DNA from 3 places in the Streptomyces tubbatahanensis genome. Region 1 is predicted to be linked to each of the others. Evidence: riboswitches for the same ligand, from Rfam matches in the RefSeq annotation. Region 1 holds a riboswitch; each other region holds the start of a gene.
What was found. Region 1 has a riboswitch for cyclic di-AMP ahead of MMF93_RS15680 (M23 family metallopeptidase). Riboswitches for the same ligand answer to the same signal wherever they lie in the genome.
Positions count from the first base shown of each region.

Region 1 (6,750 bases):
TGGTGCACGGCAGTGCTGCTGCACGCGATATGGAACGGCTCGGCGTCCTTCGCCAACTACACGTTCCTCGCCGTGTACGGCCTCTTCATGCTCCCGGTGTTCGGCGCCCTGACGTGGCTGGCCGTCTGGTCACGCCTGCACGAGTTGCGGATCGTCCGCGAGACGCTGCCCGCGTACGCGGCCGCCGGCTGGTTCAGCGAGCCGGAGCCCTGGTCGCTCTCGTCCATGCGGGCCCGCTCGATGGCCCGCGCGATGGCCCGCCGCAGCCACGGCCCCGCCGCGGCCCGCACCCTGGCCGCCTACCAGCACGACGCCACCGCACTCGCCCTCCTCCGCTCCCGCGCCACCAACGGCGCCACGGCCCCCGACTTCGCCGCCCGCGAACACCAACTCCTCCGCTCCCTCCGCGCCAACCACCCCCTGTCCGGCCCCCCCACCACCAGCGCCGCCCTGGCCCTGAGCCGCCCTTACCTGCCTCCGCGGGGGTGGGCGGGGTATCCGGTGCGGTGAGCGGCCGCGGAGCGTTCCCGCGAAGGAGCGAGCCCGGAGGGGTGGCGGTAGAACGGGCCCCCTTACGACGAGGCGTCTGTGAGGAGGTGGAGTTCGTCGTGGGTGAGTTGGAGGTCGGCGACGGCCATGAGGGCCGGGAGTTGGTCGACGGTGCGGGCGCTGGCGATGGGGGAGGTGACGGTGGGCTGGGCGAGGAGCCAGGCGAGGGCGACGGTGGCCTCGGGGGCCTGGTGGGCGCCCGCGACCGTGGAGAGGGCTGCCAGGACGCGTTGGCCGCGCTCGGTGGCCAGGAGTTTGGCCGCCTGGCCTGACCTGGCGCCCTCGGGCGGCTGTTCGCCGGGCTGGTACTTGCCGGTGAGGAAGCCGGCGGCCAGCGCGTAGTACGGGAGCACGGCCAGGGACTCGCGCCGGGCGAGGGTTTCGAGCTCTCCCTCGTACGTGTCGCGGGAGACCAGGTTGTAGTGCGGCTGGAGTGCGACGTACCGGGCGGTGCCTTCGCGGTCGCTGAAGGCGAGGGAGGCGGCCAGGCGTTCGGGGGAGATGTTCGAGGCCGCGATCTCGCGGACCTTGCCGGCCTTGACCAGGTCGTCCAGGGCCTGGAGGATCTCGGAGACCTCGACCGACTCGTCGTCGAAGTGCGTGTAGTACAGGTCGATGCGGTCGGTCTGCAGGCGGCGCAGCGAGTCCTCACAGGCGGCCTTGATGTTCTGCGGGTCCAGCCCCATGCGGTCGGGGTGCCGGGCGACCTTGGTGGCGACGACGACGTCGTCGCGGACCGCGGGGCCGCGCGCCGCGAGCCACTGGCCGATCACCGTCTCGGACTCGCCGCCCGAGTTGCCCTCCACCCAGGAGGAGTACCCGTCGGCGGTGTCGATGTGGTTGCCGCCGCCTTCGGTGTAGGCGTCCAGCACGGCGAAGGACGTGTCCTTGTCCGCGGTCCAGCCGAAGACGTTGCCGCCGAGTGCGAGCGGCGCGACGGACAGCTGACCGATCTTCTTGCCGACGTTCATCTGCATGCCGCGACCGTAGCGCGCCGTCTCCCTCCGGTGCGGGCACAGCGCGCGGGACTCCCCCGCGCGGCTGTGGGGAGCGACAGTTTTGCCAGGCGCCCCCACGGCGTCGCGGGGAGCCACGCGGGCGCGTGCGGGGGCTCCGTCGTCAGGGCCGGGTCAGACGGTGACGCCCTTGTCGCGCAGCCACGTCAGCGGGTCCACCGGAGCGCCGCCGTCCGGGCGGACCTCGACGTGCAGGTGCGGTCCTGAGGAGTTGCCGGTGGAGCCGACGCGGCCGATGACGTCGCCGGTGCTCACCTTGTCGCCTGCCGACTTGGTCATGGAGGAGAGATGGCAGAACCACAGTTCCGTGCCGTCGTCCAGTTCGAGGACGACGCGGTAGCCGTACGAGCCGGCCCAGCCGGCCTCCTTGACGGTGCCGGTGTGGATCGCCTTGACGGGCGTGCCGTTGGGGGCGGCGAAGTCCTGGCCTGTGTGGTCGTTCTGCCATCTGCCGCCGGCCTGGCCGAAGCCGGCGCTCAGCTGGTAGGAGGCGACCGGCGCGACATAGCTGCGGGCGAGCTTGGCCCGGCGTTCCGCCGCCGCCTTGGCCTTCGCCGCCTCGGCGGCCTTCGCCTCCGCGGCCTCGCGCCGGCGTTCGTCCTGCGCCTCGGCTCGCGCGCGTTCCTCGGCGGCGGCCCGCTTCGCGGCCTGCTCAGCGGCGGCGCTCGCGGCCTGGCGTGCCGCGTCCTCGCGGGCTTGTGCGTCCGTCGCGGAGTGGTGCCGCTCGGCCTGCGCGAGGATGCGGGCCCGGAGTGCCTCGCCGGCGCTGCCGCCGCCCGTGCCGGCCGCCGCCTCGGCCGCGTCGGCTCCGTGTGCCGCCTGGGCGCCGTCCGTTCCCTGGGCACCGTCTGTGCCGTCCGCGTCGTCGGAGACGAACGCCCCGAGGCCGGGGATGTCCTCGGCGTCGGGCAGGTGGCCGGTCAGGTCCCGCGCGGTGTCGGCGGCGGCGCCGAGGTCGGGTACGGATATGGAGCCGGGGTCCTTGTCGTGTGCCGTGGCCATGCCGCCCGCGCCCACGGCGGCGATCATGCCGACGCCGAGGACGGCCCCGCCGCGCGCCACACCGCCGGTCCGCTGCCGGGCGACCCGGTGCTTGCCGCGCAGCGAGCGGGCGGCCTCCTCGGTGGGATTCCACTCCTCGGTGCGGTGCCACTCGTCCTGCGGGCCGTCCCCGCCGGAGGACTCGCTGACGCCGGCCTTGGACTCGCCGTAGGGGTGCTCAGTGCCGTACGGGTGCGCGGAGCCGTGCGGGCCCGAAGCGCCATGCGGGCCCGGAGCGCCATGCGGGGCCGAAGCGCCATGCGGGCCCGGAGCGCCATGCGGGGCCGAAGCGCCATGCGAGCCCGGAGCGTCGTACGGCCCCGACGTGCCGTGCGGATGCGGAGCACCGTACGGATGCGCGCCGCTGTACGGGAGCGGGCCACCGTACGGCTGAGGACCGCCGTACGGCTGGGGGCCGCCGTGAGGGGCGGCCGGCGCGGGGGTGGGAGCGGGGGAGCCGACGGTGCCGGGCTGCGGGCCGTACCCGACGGCCTCGGGGGCAGGGCCCTGGGATGTGGACGCCACGGTGGGCGCTCTCCTTTCCTTCCTTCTCGCCTACCGGGTTAGCTGACGGGTTCGGAGCAGGAAGGTCTCCTACGGGCATCCCGTGCGGGGCGCCCGATTCACCCCGTCCTTCCCGACATGCTGACGAGAAGGGGTGGTTCCCCGGTTCCCGCGGGGCCTGGCCGGTGAGTTGGGCCGGCTGGTGCTCCGTGTGCGGGATTCGGCGTCGGCGCACGGTGCCGTCTTCCGTGACGACAGTGACGACCGTGCCGCGTTATCGGACGGTAATAGAACAGCACCCGTGTTTCCAAGCCGTTCCCCACAATTGCCGCTCGCTGTGGGGCCGGATCACGTGCTCCGCCGGGTCTCGTGGGCGACAGCCAGCAGTGCCATGTCGTCGACCGCCTCGCCGCCCGTGTGGTCGGCGACGTCGATGAGGACGGTTTCCAGCAGTTCCTCGGGGTCGGCGAAGTAGCTGCGGGATAGCCGTCCGGCGGGGTCGTAGAAGACGCCGTCGGCGTTGCGGGCCTCGGACAGGCCGTCGGTGTAGAGGAGGAGTTGGCTGCCCGCAGGGAAGGGCACCTCGTCGATCTCGTCGGGCCACACGCCCAGCTCCGTCATGCCGAGCGGGAGCGAGGGTTCGTCCGGTTCCAGGAGCGTCGTGCGGCCCTGGTGGAGCAGGACGGGGCCGGGGTGGCCGCGGTTGACCAGGCGCAGTACGGGGCCGGATGCGGCGTTCTGCGGGGCTGTCGCATGCGGCGTGCCGGGGCCGCCCGGAGGGGGCGGGTGGGCGGGGATCTCCGCGAGTACCGCGGTGGTGAAGCCCTCGAACCGTGCGGTGCCCAGTTGCCGCCGTCCTTCCCGCTGGAGGGCGCGGTCGAGGCGGGCCGCGACGTCGGCGAGGGTCTCTTCCTGTTCGGCCGCCTCGCGGAAAGCGCCCACCACGATGACGACGGCCTCGACCGCGCCGAGCCCTTTGCCGCGTACGTCCCCGAGAAGCAGCCGTACGCCGTACGGGGTCTCCTCGACGGCGTAGAAGTCGCCACCGATGCGGGCGTCCGTCTGTGCGGCGCGGTAGCGGGTGGCGAACACCAGACCGCCCGCACGGGTGGGCGGCGTGGGCAGGACCGCGAGCTGTACGGCCTCGGCGACGACACGGGCGGAGGCCAGCTGCTCGCCGCTGCGGCGCAGCACGTAGTTGACGCCCACGGCGAGCGCGGAGACGGTCGCGATGGTGATGGACCGGGCCTCGGGTTCGATGTCGGGGCCCGCCTCGTCGTGCAGCCAGGTCAGCAGGACGACGGTGCCGGAGGAGGCGACACCGGCGACGACGGTGGCGCGGAACGACAGCAGTGCGGCCGCGGCCAGTGGCGTGGCGGCGAAAGGCGCCGAGACGGTCACGTTCGGCGGCGTGGCCAGCTCCAGGACGAGCCCCAGGGCGAACAGCGCGGGAGGGAGCAGCCGCGCCAGGCGCCGCAGCCGCCCCACGCCGCCCTCGTACCCGCCCGCAGGATCCGCTCCGCTCTCGTCCTCCCAGCTCCGTCTCCGGCCCGTTCGTCGGCTCGTCCGTCCGCCTGTCCGTCTCTCCTGCACGCTCTCAATCTGGCCCGCCTGCGGACGCCGGGCCACTCGGGCGTGGTCGGGTCGGGTGACGGGGGGTGACTGCCGCGCGCGGCGTCCGGAAGCGGTAGCACGGGCCCGGCCATGCCGCACCCGTGCGTACGGCGAACGGGCGCCTCACGCGGCCCCTCGCCGCCGTGGAGGCCCGGGCGGTGAGGCAAGGACGGACGGCGCCCGGCACCCTCCCGTGGAGCCGGGCGCCGTCCGTCGGTACGGGGCGGTCCTTCGGTTCCCGCCGGCCCTCGAACGCGGCAGTGTCCCGTGGTCAGGGGACACTCCGCCGTCCGGCCGACGGCCACCCCGTCGCGGTTGGCCTCCGCACGGAGATCCCGTCACGGAGATCCCGTCAGGGAGATCCCGTCACGGACAGCCGCGCCGGTCGCCCCGTGCGTGTGGTTCAGCCGCCGGTGCCCGGGGCCAGGGGTCCGATCTTCGGGACGGACGCCGTCCCGCTCTTGGTGACCTCGCCGCCCGACCACGGTGCGGTGAGCGAAGCGTGCTCGTCGGGCGGGGTGACCTTCGCCGCGGACGGCTTCACCGTCGGGACGTCGGTCATCTCGGGGTTGGAGTAGGAGAGCGGCGCCCACGCGCTCTTTCCTGGCGCCAGTGTGACCGTCCGCACCTGGCCGCCGGTCCGGTTCGGGTCGATGGAGACCTCCTCGCCCGCGCTGTTGACGAACGCCAGGCCGGGGTAGCCACGCACGGTGCAGGTGGCGTCCGACGTGTTCGTGAACACGAGGGAGTAGTTCTCCTGGCCCGCGCCCGGGTGGTTCGGACCGAACGAGGCCCGCAGGTCCCCGGTGGCGCAGCGGGAGCCGGAACCGGAGCCCGCGTGTGTCCCGCCGGCGCCTGACGTACCCGCCGAAGAGGAACCGGACGAGTCGGACGAGCCCGAGGAATCCCCCGATCCGGAATCGGACCCGTCGGAGCCGCCCTTCGCAGCGCCGTCCGTCTCGCCCTTGCCGCCGTTGTGCTGGTCGCCGCCCTTGCCGTCGCCTCCGTTGTCCTTGTCGGAGTCGCCCCCGGCGGGCGCCGCCTCGCCGCTGACCTTCTTCGGTGCCCCGTCCCCCGCGTCCTTGTCGCCGTCACCGCACCCCACCAGCAGTGCCCCCGCAGCCAGCACCGCCGTCGCTCCGGCCGCGACGCGGGCCACCCGGCGCCGGGGGCGGTGTCCGGCGCCTCCGGAAACGGATGCGGATTCCGTCGTCTCGTGCACGACCCGCTCGCCTGTCACGTGTTGGCGCTGTGTCATGGCTGCCGTCACTCCCTGGTCACGCGTCTCGCGGTCGTTCGGCCGCCCGGGATGCCGTTCGTGTGTCCCTCACCAGCGTGCACCCCGGGCTCTTGCGCCGTACACACCGTTCGATGGCCGACTCCCCGAGAAAGTTCACGGTTCCGGGAAACTTTTTCCGGCCGCGGGTCTGCCGACCGGATCACGTGTGAACAATACGGACAGATATGGGCACTTCCGGCCGACATTCCAGCTGACATGTCCGGCCGACCGCCTTCAGCCCTCCGAGGCGCCGCTCACCTCCAGACTGCCCAGCACCTTGTCCGTCCTGGCCACGCAGTCCTCGTCGCAGCGGATCTGCACGTACACCGGGGGCTTCCCCTTGTGCCGGGGCGTCAGGCTGATCTCCTCCAGCGATATCCCCGAGGAGGCGCAGGAGGACCAGGTACGGATGCGTCCCTGCCAGTTCTCGCCCTTGTACGCGCGGCTCGCCGCGTCCTGGCAGGCGGTGCGGTGGCTGATCGCCCCGACCTTGTCCGCCAACGTGTCACCGGACTTCCCGGCGTCGGCACGGGCGCCGTTCGTCCGCTCGTCGCCGTTCGCGCCGTCGGTGTCGGCTCCCTTGCCGTCGCTGTTCTTGCTGTCCTCGCTGTTCTCGCCGCTCTCGCTGTCGCCGCCGAGACCGACGAAGACCCCGCTCGTCTTCGAGGTGAGGTCCTTCCAGCCCTTCACGTCCTCCGCGACGAGCATCCCGGGAGCGTGGTCGGCCGGCAGGCCGATCGACGACGG
Region 1 is NZ_CP093846.1:3,668,758-3,675,507, forward strand. Features, by position in the region: gene MMF93_RS15670 (PrsW family intramembrane metalloprotease) at 1-510, shown strand, start outside; gene MMF93_RS15675 (aldo/keto reductase) at 573-1,526, opposite strand; gene MMF93_RS15680 (M23 family metallopeptidase) at 1,680-3,131, opposite strand; cyclic di-AMP (ydaO/yuaA leader) riboswitch at 3,145-3,304, opposite strand; gene MMF93_RS15685 (PP2C family protein-serine/threonine phosphatase) at 3,459-4,598, opposite strand; gene MMF93_RS15690 (DUF4232 domain-containing protein) at 5,128-5,982, opposite strand; gene MMF93_RS33505 (serine/threonine-protein kinase) at 6,238-6,750, opposite strand, start outside.

Region 2 (6,750 bases), 1.4 Mb from region 1:
GCTGGGCGCGGCCAAGACAGAGCTGCCAGAACTGTTCGCCGCCGCCGACACGGTCAGCGTCCACACCCCGCTCCTGCCGGCGACCCGCGGCCTGGTGAGCCGTGAACTGCTGGCCCTCCTCAGGGACGGCGGGACGCTCGTCAACACGGCGCGTGGCGCGGTGCTCGACCAGGAGGCGCTGACCGACGAGGTGCTGGCGGGCCGCCTGCACGCGGTGCTGGACGTCACGGAACCCGAGGTGCTGCCCGCGGGACATCCGCTGTGGGAGTGCGAGAACGTGCTGCTCACCCCGCACCTGGCCGGCTCGCAGGGCAACGAACTCGACCGGCTGGCCGAGTCGGCCGTCCGGGAGGTGCACCGCTGGGCGGCGGGCGAGGGGTTCGCCCACGCGGTGCCGCCCGAGCAGCGGGAGTTGCTGGCGTGAGCGGCGTGAACGGGGCGGGCGGCGTGAGCGGCGTGAGCGGGGTGGGCGGCGGGAGCGGGGCGGGCGGTGTGAGCGGGGCGGGCGGCTCGCCACCGCTGACCCTGCCGGCACACGACCGTGCGCTGAGCCCGTACACCGGCTACACCCGCGCCCACTGGGAAGCGGTGGCCGACGGCCTGCTGCGGGCCGCCCGGCGGTGGGCCACACCCCGCGGCGCGCTGCTCCACCTGCCGGGGCGCGCCTCCGTGTCGGGAACGCGTTCGGACGGTCTCGAAGGGTACGCGCGCACGTTCCTGGCCGCCGCGTTCCGTGTCGCGGGCGCGGGCGGCCGCGACCCGGCGAACCTGCTGGAGCGGTACGCCGACGGGCTGCGCGCCGGGACCCGCACCCCGGGGCACGGGGACGCCGAGTCGTGGCCCGAGGTGCTGGACCACACGGTCGCCGGACAGCCGATGGTGGAGGCGGCGTCGGTGGCACTGGCGCTGCGGCTGACCAAGCCGTGGCTGTGGGACCGGCTGGAGGAACCCGCACGGGACAGCGCCGAGGCCTGGCTGCGGGGCGCGCTGCGGCGCTCTCCCGCGCCGAACAACTGGTACCTCTTCCCGCTCTCGGTGGCCGGGTTCCTCGACGCGGCCGGGCGCGGGGACGCCGAGACGCAGACGGCGATCGAGCGGGGGCTGGACCTGCTGGAGGGCTGGTGGCGGGGCGAGGGGTGGTACGCCGACGGCGACGGGCGCGCCTTCGACCACTACAACGGCTGGGCCCTGCACCTGTACCCCCTGCTGCACGCACACCTGGCCGGCGAGGAGGACCTTGCGGCGCGGTACGGGGCACGGCTGCGCGCGCACCTGGCGAGCTTCGCGCTGCTGTTCGGCGGCGACGGCGCCCCTGTCCACTTCGGCCGCTCCCTCACCTACCGGTTCGCGGCGGGGACCGCCGTCGGCCTCGGCGCGCTGACCGGGCACACGCCACTGGCGCCCGGTGTCTCGCGCCGCCTGCTGAGCGGAACACTGCGCTACTTCCTGGACCGGGGGGCGCTCGACGCGGACGGGCTGCTGTCGCTCGGCTGGCACGGCGCGCACGCCCCCACCGTGCAGCACTACTCGGGCCCGGCCTCCCCCTACTGGGCGTCGAAGTGCTTCGTCGCGCTGCTGGTGCCCCCCGAGGACCCGCTGTGGACGGCCGTCGAGGAGGCCGCGCCGAGCGAGGGTCCCGACCGCGCGCTGGCGGTGGCGGCGCCGGGCTTCCTCATCCAGTCGACCGGCGGGGACGGGCTCGTGCGGCTGCACAACCACGGCAGCGACAACGTGCACCCGGACGAGGGGGAGGCGCACGAGCGGGAGGATCCGCTCTACGCGCGGTTCGCGTACTCGACCAGGACCGGGCCGACCGCGCGCGACAACCCGCCCGACAACCACCTGGCGCTCGCCCTCCCCTCCAGGCCCGGGCGGTGGAGCGCCCGCAGACGCATCCATCCGCTGGGGGCGGGCTCGGCGGCGGACGGCGGCTGGGGCTGGGCGGCGTCCTGGCACCGCCCCGCCTTCCCCGCGGACGTACCCCGGGTGCCGGGGCTGCGGGTGGAGAGCGTGACGGTCGTACGCGGCAGCTGGGAGGTGCGGGCACACCGCGTCCTGGGCGCCCCCGCCGGTACCCGCCTGCGGCTGACGGGCTGGGCGGCCGGTGACGAGGTCGCCTCGGCGCTGCTGCCCGCGCACGGGCTGGAGACGGTGGAGCCGCTGCCCGCTCCGCACGGCACGGCGTACGCGCGGTGGCTGCGGGTCCCGGCGCTGGAGGGCGAGGTGACGGGCGCTGGGGTGTGTGTGGCGCTGGTGTCGCTGGGCGTGGGCACCGCCCGGACCCCGGCGCCCGACGTCTCGGTCGCGGACACCACGGTGACGCTCAGGTGGGGGCCCGGGACAGACAGGTCCGTCCCGACGAGGATCAGGATCGGATTCGACCCACCGGCGGCCGAGGCCGCTCAGACGGCTGCCGGGGCCGGATGACCGGCCCGCAGCCCGCATGCCGACTGCCCGCCACCCCGGGGGAAGGTGGCGGGCAGTCGGGGTACGGGTCCGCACGGGCCGTACGGACCCGTACGGACCCGTACGGATCAGCGGGGATCAGCGGGGATCAGTACGGCCGGTACGGCTCGGTACGGTCGGTGCGGCTCAGTACGGGCCGTTGACGTTGTCGATCGAACCGTACTGGTCGGCCGCGTAGTTGCACGCGGCGACGATGTTGGCGACCGGGTCGCGCAGGTCGTTCGCGGTGCCCTCGACGTGGTAGGCGTCGAACGTGGGCTGGATGACCTGGAGCAGGCCGATCGACGGCGTGCCGTTCTGGGCGTTGATGTCCCAGTTGTTGGCGATGTCCGGGTTGCCGCCGGACTCCCGCATGATGTTGCGGTGAATGCCCTCGTAGGTGCCCGGGATGCCGTGCTGCTTCATGACACCCAGCGCCTCGTTGATCCAGCCGTCCAGGTTGTCCGACTGGGTCGTGTGGACCTCACCGGAGGGCTGGGCGGGGGTCTGGCCGGCGCCCTGGGTCTCCTCGCCCCCGCTCTCGTCCTGCTTCGCGTCGGCGGACGCGGACAGGCTCAGCTCCTGACCGGGGCGGATCAGGTTCGGGTCGTCGCCGATGGTCTGCCGGTTGGCCTCGTAGACGGCCTTCCAGCCGCCCTCGACGTCGTGGGTGGTGGCGATGCGGTACAGGGTGTCGCCGCCCGCGACGGTGTACTCCTGCGAGGCCTCGGACTTCTGCTCGCTCTGCACCTGCTGGGTCGCGGCGGAAGGCGCCTGGGCGTGCGCGGCGGCCGGAGCCGGCGCGGCGCTGGCGCTGCCCGCGGTCAGCAGCGGAGCCGCAATTCCCGCACCGCTCGCGGCGAGCACGAGAGAAATCCGGGAAAGGCGACGGGTGTGGAAGGTGTGACGCACGCGGCCATGAAGGTCACGGAACATGGGGGTGTCCTCTCCTGGCGCCTGCGAGGTGAGCTGTCGGATTCGGGCTGGAGTTGCCCGGCCATTTCCGCGCACCGAGTACGCGGAGCTGACTTCACCCCAAGCCGGGCCGCGGTGTGCGGCACGGCACTTACCTGGGTCCCCCGCTCCTGCCGAAAAGGGTCTGGTGAGCATTCCACCGGCCGGGCGGCAGGATTCGGCGCCCCGGTAGTGGATCTCCCGACGGGCGTGGTTGTCGGAAGCGAGGACACGGAAACACAGCGAATTCGTTTTGAACAAGACGATCAGTGGGAATTACTAAAAAGCCTAGTAATTGATCAACGAATTTCTCCACGCTGCGCTGTCGATCATTTTCTCAGCGTGAAATGGGGTCGTGCGCCGATTTCTTCGAAATGGCCCTGCACGTAAGGTTCTTGACGCCCTGAGGCACTTCGTGGCGCCACTCGGGGACGTAGCGGTGTGATTCGCGACACGAAGACCACAGAAACCGGGCAAAACGCCCCTAGTAGGCCATGGCGGGCCTTGTGACCATAAGTTGAGGGATTACCCGGCGGTGGCGCAGGCGACGCGGACAGCGCGGGGGAAAGCGGCGGGCTCCTCCGCGGAGCCCGCACAACAGAGCCCCCTCACGTGAGCCAAGGCGCACGTGAGGGGGCCGGCGGGATCGGCCGTCGCCTACCCCGCGTCCTCGTCGGAGCCCCGGCCGCGGTCGTGCCAGCGCGGGTCCTGCTCCCACTCGGAGGTGCGCTCCCGCGCCGTCTCCAACGCGCGTTCCGCCTCCTCGCGGCTGGCGTAGGGGCCCATCCGGTTCTTGCCCGGGGACTGCGGCCCCTCCTCCACCGTGCCGTTGTCGACGTTGAAGAACCACTCACCGGGCCTGCCGACCGTCTTGCGCTTGAACAAAGCCATGGGTCCATCGTCGCGCACGGGAGGGCCTGATCTCAGTGGACAGGCCCGATTAGACTCGCGGACATGTCTGGCCAGTCACTCCTCGTCCCCGGCACGCTCTCCCCGCCCCGGGGCGTACCCACCTCGATCCCGCGCCCCGAGTACGTCGGCAAACCCGCGCCCACCCCGTACGACGGGCCCCACGTGCAGGACGCCGAGACGGTCGAGAAGATGCGCGTCGCCGGACGGATCGCGGCGCGCGCCATGGAAGAGGCCGCCAAGCACATCGCACCCGGCGTCACCACCGACAAACTGGACGAGGTGGCGCACGCGTACATGGTCGACCACGGCGCCTACCCCTCCACGCTGGGCTACCGCTCCTTCCCCAAGTCGCTGTGCACCTCGGTCAACGAGGTGATCTGCCACGGCATCCCCGACTCCACGGTGCTGCGCGACGGCGACATCGTGAACCTCGACGTGACCGCCTACCTGGACGGCGTCCACGGCGACAACAACGCCACCTACCTGTGCGGCGAGGTCGACGAGGAGTCCCGCGCCCTGGTCGAGCGGACGCGGGAGTCGCTGAACCGCGCGATCAAGGCCGTCAAACCGGGCCGCCAGCTCAACATCATCGGCCGCGTCATCGAGTCCTACGCCAAGCGCTTCGGCTACGGCGTCGTCCGCGACTTCACCGGGCACGGCATCAACAGCTCCTTCCACTCCGGGCTGATCGTCCCGCACTACGACGACCCCCGCGCGACGACGGTCATCCGCCCCGGCATGACCTTCACCATCGAGCCGATGCTCACGCTGGGCACCCACGAGTGGGACATGTGGGAGGACGGCTGGACGGTCGTCACCAAGGACCGCAGGCGCACCGCGCAGTTCGAACACACGCTGGTCGTCACGGAGACGGGCGCGGACATTCTGACGCTTCCGTAGAGCGCGCCCCGGCGCACTCCGGCGCGCTCCGGCGCGCTCCCGCAGGGCGCGCTCCGGCGCATTCCCGCTCGGACAGCGGGGTACGGGTTTCCCGACAGGGTGTCGGCAACTGCTTGACTTAGGTAAGCCTAAGTAGCAGGATCGCTCCCTGTCGGCGCACCCATGCCCGACGCCGTCCACCCACGGGAGCCAGCTGTGTCCTCCGCCCCCTCGCCCGCGACGGACTTCTCCACCCTCATCCGCACCGCCTCGCAGGAACTGCACACCGAGGCCAACACCTCGACCTTCATGAGCGACATGCTCGGCGGCGGGCTGGGCGTGGCCGCGTACACCCGCTACACCGAACAGCTCTGGTTCATCTACAGCGCACTGGAAAACGCCGCCCCTGCGCTGGCCGACGACCCGGTGGCCGGACCCTTCCTCCGCGACGAACTCCGCCGGCTGCCCGCGCTGGAACGCGACCTGTCACACCTGCACGGAGGCGACACGGCCTGGCGCCGGACCCTCTCGCCCCTCCCGGCCACCGCCGCCTACGCCGACCGCATCGCCGAGGTCGCCCGCGAGTGGCCCGGCGGCTACGTCGCCCACCACTACACCCGCTACCTCGGCGACCTCTCCGGCGGCCAGGTCGTCCGCGCCACCGCCGAGAAAACCTGGGGGTTCGCACACAAGGGCGACGGCGTCCGCTTCTACGTCTTCGACGCCCTCGACAACCCCGCCGCGTTCAAACGCGCGTACCGCGCGCTGCTGGACGCGCTCCCCTGCGACGAACTGGAACAGCACCGCATCGTCGACGAGTGCAAGCACGCCTTCACCCTCAACGTGGCCGTCTTCCGCGAGCTGAGCACCCGCTTCCCCCTGTCCGCCTGAATCCCGTCCTCCGCCTGGACCCCGCCCTCACGGGAGGGCTGCCCGCTCACCGCGCGGTGCAGCCCTCCTTCTTCTGCTCTCCCGGAACGAATTCCTTGATGAACCGGGCCCCGGCCGCGCGGCGCTCCTTCACGTCCTCGGGGTTGTCCGTCTGGAACGGGAAATGGAAGACGAGCGCCTCGGCCTCTCCCCCGCACTCCGCGGCCGCCGAGACCGTGTCGTCGCTGACCGTCGCCCAACCGGAGAAGGGCAGGTCCTCGATCTCCTCCACGTCGTCATTGTGCTCGGGATTGTCCTTGCCCCGCCGGAGCTTCGGCAGATGGTGCGACTCGGACACCTTCACGTACAGCGCGCCCTTGCCGTCCACGTCGACGTCACAGTTCACGAAATGGCGGTCCCGGAAAGGACGCCTCTCCCGCTCCTGCTCCACCTTGTCCCCGTCCGGCAGCAGTGGCTCCACCACGTCCTCGGACATCCGCACCCCGCAGATCTCCTCCGGCACGGCGTAGTCCCTCCCACCGGCACAGCCGGAGAGAGCGAGCAGCGCGGCGGCGACAGCGGTGGCGCACGCTGTCGGCCGGCGAGCCAGATGGGTGACGGTCATTTCCGCGAGCACCACGCGCTACGACGCGGTGCAGCCCTCCTTCTTCTTTTCTCCCTGGACGAATT
Region 2 is NZ_CP093846.1:2,236,474-2,243,223, forward strand. Features, by position in the region: gene MMF93_RS09595 (hydroxyacid dehydrogenase) at 1-424, shown strand, start outside; gene MMF93_RS09600 (DUF2264 domain-containing protein) at 493-2,427, shown strand; gene MMF93_RS09605 (LysM peptidoglycan-binding domain-containing protein) at 2,593-3,381, opposite strand; cyclic di-AMP (ydaO/yuaA leader) riboswitch at 3,386-3,560, opposite strand; gene MMF93_RS09610 (hypothetical protein) at 4,057-4,290, opposite strand; gene map (type I methionyl aminopeptidase) at 4,354-5,211, shown strand; gene MMF93_RS09620 (biliverdin-producing heme oxygenase) at 5,374-6,081, shown strand; gene MMF93_RS09625 (hypothetical protein) at 6,128-6,685, opposite strand; gene MMF93_RS09630 (hypothetical protein) at 6,704-6,750, opposite strand, start outside.
Region 2: linked by a shared signal. The riboswitch ahead of MMF93_RS09605 (LysM peptidoglycan-binding domain-containing protein) and the one ahead of MMF93_RS15680 (M23 family metallopeptidase) in region 1 are both predicted to bind cyclic di-AMP.

Region 3 (6,750 bases), 2.2 Mb from region 1:
GAGCCGAAGTTGCCGTGCCCGTCCACGAGCGGCAGCCGCATGGAGAAGTCCTGCGCCATGCGCACCAGCGCGTCGTAGATCGCGCTGTCACCGTGGGGGTGGAGCTTTCCCATCACCTCGCCCACGACGCGGGCGCACTTGACGTGGGCGCGCTCGGGGCGCAGCCCCATCTCGTGCATCTGGTACAGGATCCGGCGCTGTACGGGCTTCATTCCGTCGCGGGCGTCAGGGAGCGCGCGCGAGTAGATGACCGAATACGCGTACTCCAGGTAGGAGCTCTGCATCTCGTCGACGACGTCGATGTCGAGGATGCGCTCCTCGAAGTCCTCTCCGGGCTCCGGTGCCGGTGTACGGCTCTTACTGCGGCGGGCCATCGCGGCTGCGGCTCCTTCGCTGCTTCGTGCTGTCGCTCTTGTGTGCGGACGCTTGTTCACGGCGCCTGCTCTCGGGTACGCGCGCTGGTCGCGCGCGCTCGTGCTGGATGCGCCGCAGTGCCCGGGTCCGGGCTCGCGCTCGGGTCCGGGCGTGCGTGCGGCTTCGCGCGACCATTGTGGACCGCCCCACTGACAGCCGGCCGCTCGGTAGACCGTACGGGAACTTCGCACGTTGTCGGCGTGGTTGCATACAGTGACAGCACCGCCGGTCGCGTGAGACGCACGGGCGGTCGGCAGTTCCCGGCGTCCGGCCGGGAAACCTCCGCGAGCGGAAGGGACTCCCCGCCCATGGGTCACACGGCCACGCCCCCGCCGGCCACCGGTGGGCTGACAGCGACGGAGCACCGGCTGGCCAACGGCCTGCGTGTGGTGCTCTCCGAGGATCATCTGACCCCCGTCGCCGCTGTCTGCCTCTGGTACGACGTCGGTTCCCGCCACGAGGTGAAGGGCCGCACGGGCCTGGCACACCTCTTCGAGCACCTGATGTTCCAAGGCTCGGCCCAGGTCGAGGGCAACGGGCACTTCGAACTGGTGCAGGGCGCGGGCGGCTCCCTGAACGGCACCACGAGCTTCGAGCGCACCAACTACTTCGAGACGATGCCCGCGCACGAGCTCGAGCTCGCCCTGTGGCTGGAGGCCGACCGCATGGGGTCGCTGCTGTCCGCGCTGGACGAGGAGTCGCTGGAAAACCAGCGGGACGTGGTCAAGAACGAGCGCCGCCAGCGGTACGACAACGTGCCCTACGGCACCGCCTTCGAGCGCATGACGGCCATGGTCTTCCCCGAGGACCACCCCTACCACCACACCCCGATCGGTTCCATGGCCGACCTGGACGCCGCCTCGCTGAGGGACGCGCAGGAGTTCTTCCGTACGAACTACGCGCCGAACAACGCCGTGCTGGCGGTCGTCGGCGACATCGACCCGGAGCAGACGCTGGCCTGGGTCGAGAAGTACTTCGGCTCCATCCCGGGGCACGAGGGCAAGCAGCCGCCGCGGGACGGCTCGCTGCCCGAGGTGCGGGGCGAGGAAACGCGCGAGGTCGTGGCGGAGGAGGTGCCCTCCCGCGCGCTGATGGCGGCCTACCGGCTGCCACACGACGGCACGCGTGAGGCGGACGCCGCCGACCTGGCGCTGACCGTGCTCGGCGGGGGCGAGTCCTCCCGCCTCTACGCCCGGCTGGTGCGGCACGACCGCTCGGCGGTGGCCGCGGGATTCGGCATGCTGCGCCTGGCGGGCGCCCCCTCCCTGGGCTGGCTGGACGTGAAGGCGTCCAGCGGCGCCGAGGTGGCCGACATCGAGGCCGCGGTCGACGACGAGCTGCGGCGTTTCGCGCAGGAGGGCCCCAGCGCGGAGGAGATGGAGCGCGCCCAGGCCCAGCTGGAGCGCGAGTGGCTGGACAGGCTTGCCACGGTCGGCGGCCGTGCGGACGAACTGTGCCGGTACGCGGTCCTCTTCGGTGACCCGCAGCTCGCGCTGACGGCGGTGGGCCGGGTCCTGGAGGTCACGCGCGAGGAGGTGCGCGAGATCGCCGCACAGCGGCTGCGCCCCGACAACCGTGCCGTGCTGGTCTACGAGCCACTGGCGAGCGAGGCCGAGGAGAACGAGGAGAGCGGGCAGTGAGCGAGACCCCACAGACGCCGGCGGGCACCGCGCCGGGCGCGGGCACGACCATGGACTTCCACCCCCAGCCCGCCGGCGGCACACCGAAGCCGTGGGCGTTTCCCACACCGCGGCGCGACGTGCTGCCCAACGGGCTGACGGTGCTGCGCTGCCACCGTCCTGGCCAGCAGGTCGTGGCCGTCGAGGTGAACCTGATGGCGCCGCTGGACGCGGAGCCCGAGGGGCTCGACGGTGTCGCCACCCTGATGGCCCGCGCGCTGAGCGAGGGCACCGACAAGCACACGGCCGAGGAGTTCGCCGCCGAGCTGGAGCGCTGCGGCGCCACGCTGGACGCGCACGCCGACCACCCGGGCGTGCGGGTCTCCCTGGAAGTGCCGGTCTCCCGGCTGCGCAAGGCGCTGGGGCTGCTGGCCGACGCGCTGCGCGCCCCGGCCTTCCCCGACGGCGAGGTGGAGCGGCTGGTCGCCAACCGGCTGGACGAGATCCCGCACGAGCTGGCCAACCCGGCCCGCCGTGCCGCCAAGGAGCTGTCGAAGGAGCTCTTCCCCGCCACGTCGCGGATGTCGCGGCCGCGGCAGGGCACCGAGGAGACGGTGAGCCGTATCGACGCGGCGGCCGTCCGCGCCTTCTACGAGGCCCATGTGCGTCCCGTAACGGCGACGGTCGTGGTGGTCGGCGATCTGGAGGGCGTGGATCTGGACGAGGCGCTGACCGAGACGCTCGGCGCCTGGACCGGTACGGCAGCCGAGGCCCGCGCGATGCCGCCGATCTCCGCGGACGACACCGGCCGCGTCGTCATCGTGGACCGCCCGGGCGCGGTGCAGACGCAGCTGCTGATCGGGCGCGTCGGCCCCGACCGGCACGACCGGGTGTGGCCGGCGCAGCTGCTGGGCGTCTACTGCCTGGGCGGCACCCTCACCTCCCGGCTCGACCGGGTGCTGCGCGAGGAGAAGGGCTACACCTACGGGGTGCGGGCCTTCGGGCAGGTGCTGCGTTCGGCCGAGGACGGCAGCGGGGCCGCCATGCTGGCCATCAGCGGTTCGGTCGCCACGGATGTCACGGGGCCCGCGCTGGCCGACCTGTGGCAGGTGTTGCGAGTGCTGGCGGCCGAGGGGCTGACGGACGAGGAGCGGGACGTGGCGGTGCGCAACCTGGTGGGTGTCGCCCCGCTGCGCTACGAGACGGCGGCCGCGGTGGCCGGGACGCTCGCCGACCAGGTGGAGCAGTACCTGCCGGACGACTACCAGGCGCGGGTGTACGCGCAGCTGGCCGAGACCGGCACGGTGGAGGCCACGGCCGCCGCGGTCAGCGCGCTGCCGGCTGACCGGCTGGTGACGGTGCTCGTCGGTGACGCGTCCCAGATCGCCGACCCGGTGCGGGAGTTGGGGATCGGCGAGGTCAAGGTGGTCTCCGGCTCCTGACGTCCCCGTTCCGGGACGCGGCGGCAGGGGAAAGTGGGGCCCGGGAGGAGGAATCGCTCCTTCCGGGCCCTTCGTGATGTCCGTTTCTGTTGCGGTTGTGGCGAGTTGGAGTGTGGCGAAGATGACAAAGCCAGGGATTCGTTTGCCGCTCGGAGTTGGCGCCGTCTAGCGTCGTGGCCGCTGTCCGTCAGAAGTGACCGCACCCGCGGCCGACGGACGGTGATCGCCGAATCCCCGAGGGGAACTGCCCGAGGGGGACCGGGGACCCACCTTGTCCCATGGGGTGAATCGGACGGCCTCGAAAAGAGGCGGTCCGTAGGAGACCTTCCTGCTCCGAACCCGTCAGCTAACCCGGTAGGCGAGAAGGAAGGAAAGGAGTACGCCTCCGTATGGCGTTCACCCGTGCCACCGGGAAGCACAGGCGCCCGAGTAAGACCCGCAGGGCCACGGCGGGAGCGGCGGGCATAGCCGGCCTCGCCACCGTGGGTGTTGTGGGCTCCATCGCCTCTCCCGCGTTCGCCGCCGGCGGCGGGCAGGGCCAGAACAATCTGCAGCAGAGCCCTCAGCTGCGTGAGGCTCTCGCCGCTCCCATCTCGGACACCCTGGACGAGCAGGCGTACGACCAGGCGCTGCGGGCCGAGCAGGCGAAGGCCGAGTCCGAGGCCAAGGAGGAGGCCGCCAAGGCGAAGGCCGAGGCGAAGCGGAAGGCCGACGAGGCCAAGCGCAAGGCCGCCGCCGAGAAGGCGCAGAAGGAACACGAGGCCAAGGTCAGGGCCGCACGGGCCGCGGAGCGCGCGAAGCTCAACGCCTACGTGCTGCCGGTCGAGGGTTCCTACGTCTCCACGGGCTACCAGCAGGGCGGCGGCATGTGGTCGTCCGGCAGCCACACCGGGATCGACTTCCACGCCGGCATGAACACCCCGGTCCACTCCGTGGCCGCCGGTGAGGTCGTGGAGGCCGGCAACGGCGGTGCCTACGGCAACAACATCGTCATCAAGCACAAGGACGGCACGTACACGCAGTACGGCCACCTGAACTCGATCGGTGTCTCGGTCGGCCAGAGCGTGAAGTCGGGCCAGCAGATCGCCCTCTCGGGTTCGACCGGCAACTCCTCGGGTCCGCACCTGCACTTCGAGGCCCGTTCGGGCCCGGAGTACGGCTCGGACATCGACCCGGTCGCCTATCTGCGCCAGCACGGCCTCAAGGTCTGACGCCTGCACGGCTTCAGGGTCTGACGCCTGCGCGGCGCACTCGCGGGTATGCGACGAGCCCCCGGCCCAGCGGGCCGGGGGCTCGTGCGCGTCGCGTTCCGCGTCCGTGGGCCCCCACCGACCGCGGACGCGCGGCGGGGGGTGTTCAGACCGTCTCCGGAAGCTCCTCCAGCCCCTCGGAGACCAGCTTCGCGAGCCGGTCGAGGGCCGCCTCGGCGTCGTCCGCCTCGGAGGCCAGGACGATCTCCTCGCCGCCCTCGGCGCCCAGGCCGAGCACGCCGAGCATGGAGGCCGCGTTGACGGGGTTGCCCTCGGCCTTCCGCACGGTGACCGGAACGCCGGCGGCCGAGGCGGCACGGACGAAGATGGAGGCGGGGCGGGCGTGCAGCCCCTCGGCCCAGCCGACGGTGACGCGGCGCTCAACCATGGTGTTGCCCTTCGAGTCGGTGAGGTTGTCTAGACCAGTCTCGCACGGCGGCCTACGCGCACCGCACGGTCGTCTGTGTAGTACCGCGACCATACGACGCACCGCGCGAGCGCTCCGTGAGCCCGCTCACCGCCGTACGCTGAGCGCATGCCGAGCCCCGAGGAGCGCGCCTACCCGACCCACTGGGAAGCGGACATCGTCCTGCGTGACGGCGGTACGGCGCAGGTACGCCCGATCACCCCCGACGACGCGGAACGCCTGGTCAGCTTCTACGAGCAGGTCTCCGACGAGTCGAAGTACTACCGGTTCTTCGCCCCCTACCCGCGGCTGTCCGACCGGGACGTGCGCCGCTTCACGCACCACGACTACGTCGACCGGGTCGGCCTGGCAGTGACCATCCGCGGGGAGTTCATCGCGACCGTCCGCTACGACCGCATCGACCCGCACGGCCGCCCCGCAAGCGAACCCGCCGACGAGGCCGAGGTCGCCTTCCTGGTCCGCGACGACCAGCAGGGCAGGGGAGTGGCCTCCGCGCTCCTCGAACACATCGGGGCCGTCGCCAGGGAACGCGGCATCCGCCGCTTCGCCGCCGAGGTACTGCCCGCCAACAACAAAATGATCAAGGTGTTCACGGACGCCGGATACTCCCAGAAGCGCAGCTTCGAGGACGGCTCCGTCCACCTCACCCTCGACCTGGAGCCCACCGAGCGCTCCCTGGCCGTGATGCAGGCCCGCGAACAGCGCGCCGAGGCACGCTCCGTCGCCCGGCTGCTGGCCCCCGGCGCGGTCGTCGTCATCGGTGCCAGCCGCAGCCCCGGCGGCGCCGGGCGCGCGGCCCTGGGCAGCCTGAGCGCGGGCGGCTTCACCGGGCGCCTGTACGCCGTCAACCACGCCCTCGCCCCCGAAGGCCCCGCGGAACTGGCCGGAGTGCCCGCCTACACCTCCGTGCGGCACCTGCCCGAGCGCGTCGACCTGGCCGTCCTCGCCGTCCCCGCCCAGCAGCTCGAACGCGTGATCAGGGAGTGCGGGCAGGCTGCGCTCCAAGGGCTCGTCGTGCTCTCCGAGGGCGTCGGCCGCGACGAGCAGCGCGCCCTGGTGCGGCTCGCCCGCTCCTACGGCATGCGGCTCATCGGTCCCGGCGCGCTCGGCCTCATCAACACCTCGCCCGACGTGCGGCTGAACGCGACGCCCTCCATCCGGATGCCCGCGCGGGGCCGCATCGGCGTCTTCACCCAGTCGGGAGCCATCGGCATCGCCCTCCTCGACGGGCTCGACCGGCGCGGCATCGGCCCCTCCTCCTTCGTCTCCGCCGGCAACCGCGCCGACGTCTCCGGCAACGACCTGCTCCAGCACTGGGACGAGGACCCCGACACCGACGTCGCCTTGATGTACCTGGAGTCGATCGGCAACCCGCGCAAGTTCACCCGCCTCGCGCGGCGCACCGCGGCCCGCAAGCCCCTCGTCGTCGTCAAGGGCGCCCGGCAGCGCGGCAGCGCGCCCCCGCCGGGACACGCCGCGCCGGCCTCCCGAACGCCGGACGCGACCGTCCAGGCCCTGCTGCGCCAGGCAGGTGTGCTGATGGTCGACAGCTTCACCGAGCTGATCGACACCGGAGTGCTCCTCGCCGACCAGCCGCC
Region 3 is NZ_CP093846.1:5,873,111-5,879,860, forward strand. Features, by position in the region: gene MMF93_RS25325 (DNA gyrase/topoisomerase IV subunit A) at 1-374, opposite strand, end outside; gene MMF93_RS25330 (M16 family metallopeptidase) at 723-2,054, shown strand; gene MMF93_RS25335 (M16 family metallopeptidase) at 2,105-3,475, shown strand; cyclic di-AMP (ydaO/yuaA leader) riboswitch at 3,690-3,851, shown strand; gene MMF93_RS25340 (M23 family metallopeptidase) at 3,865-4,686, shown strand; gene MMF93_RS25345 (HPr family phosphocarrier protein) at 4,832-5,113, opposite strand; gene MMF93_RS25350 (bifunctional acetate--CoA ligase family protein/GNAT family N-acetyltransferase) at 5,261-6,750, shown strand, end outside.
Region 3: linked by a shared signal. The riboswitch ahead of MMF93_RS25340 (M23 family metallopeptidase) and the one ahead of MMF93_RS15680 (M23 family metallopeptidase) in region 1 are both predicted to bind cyclic di-AMP.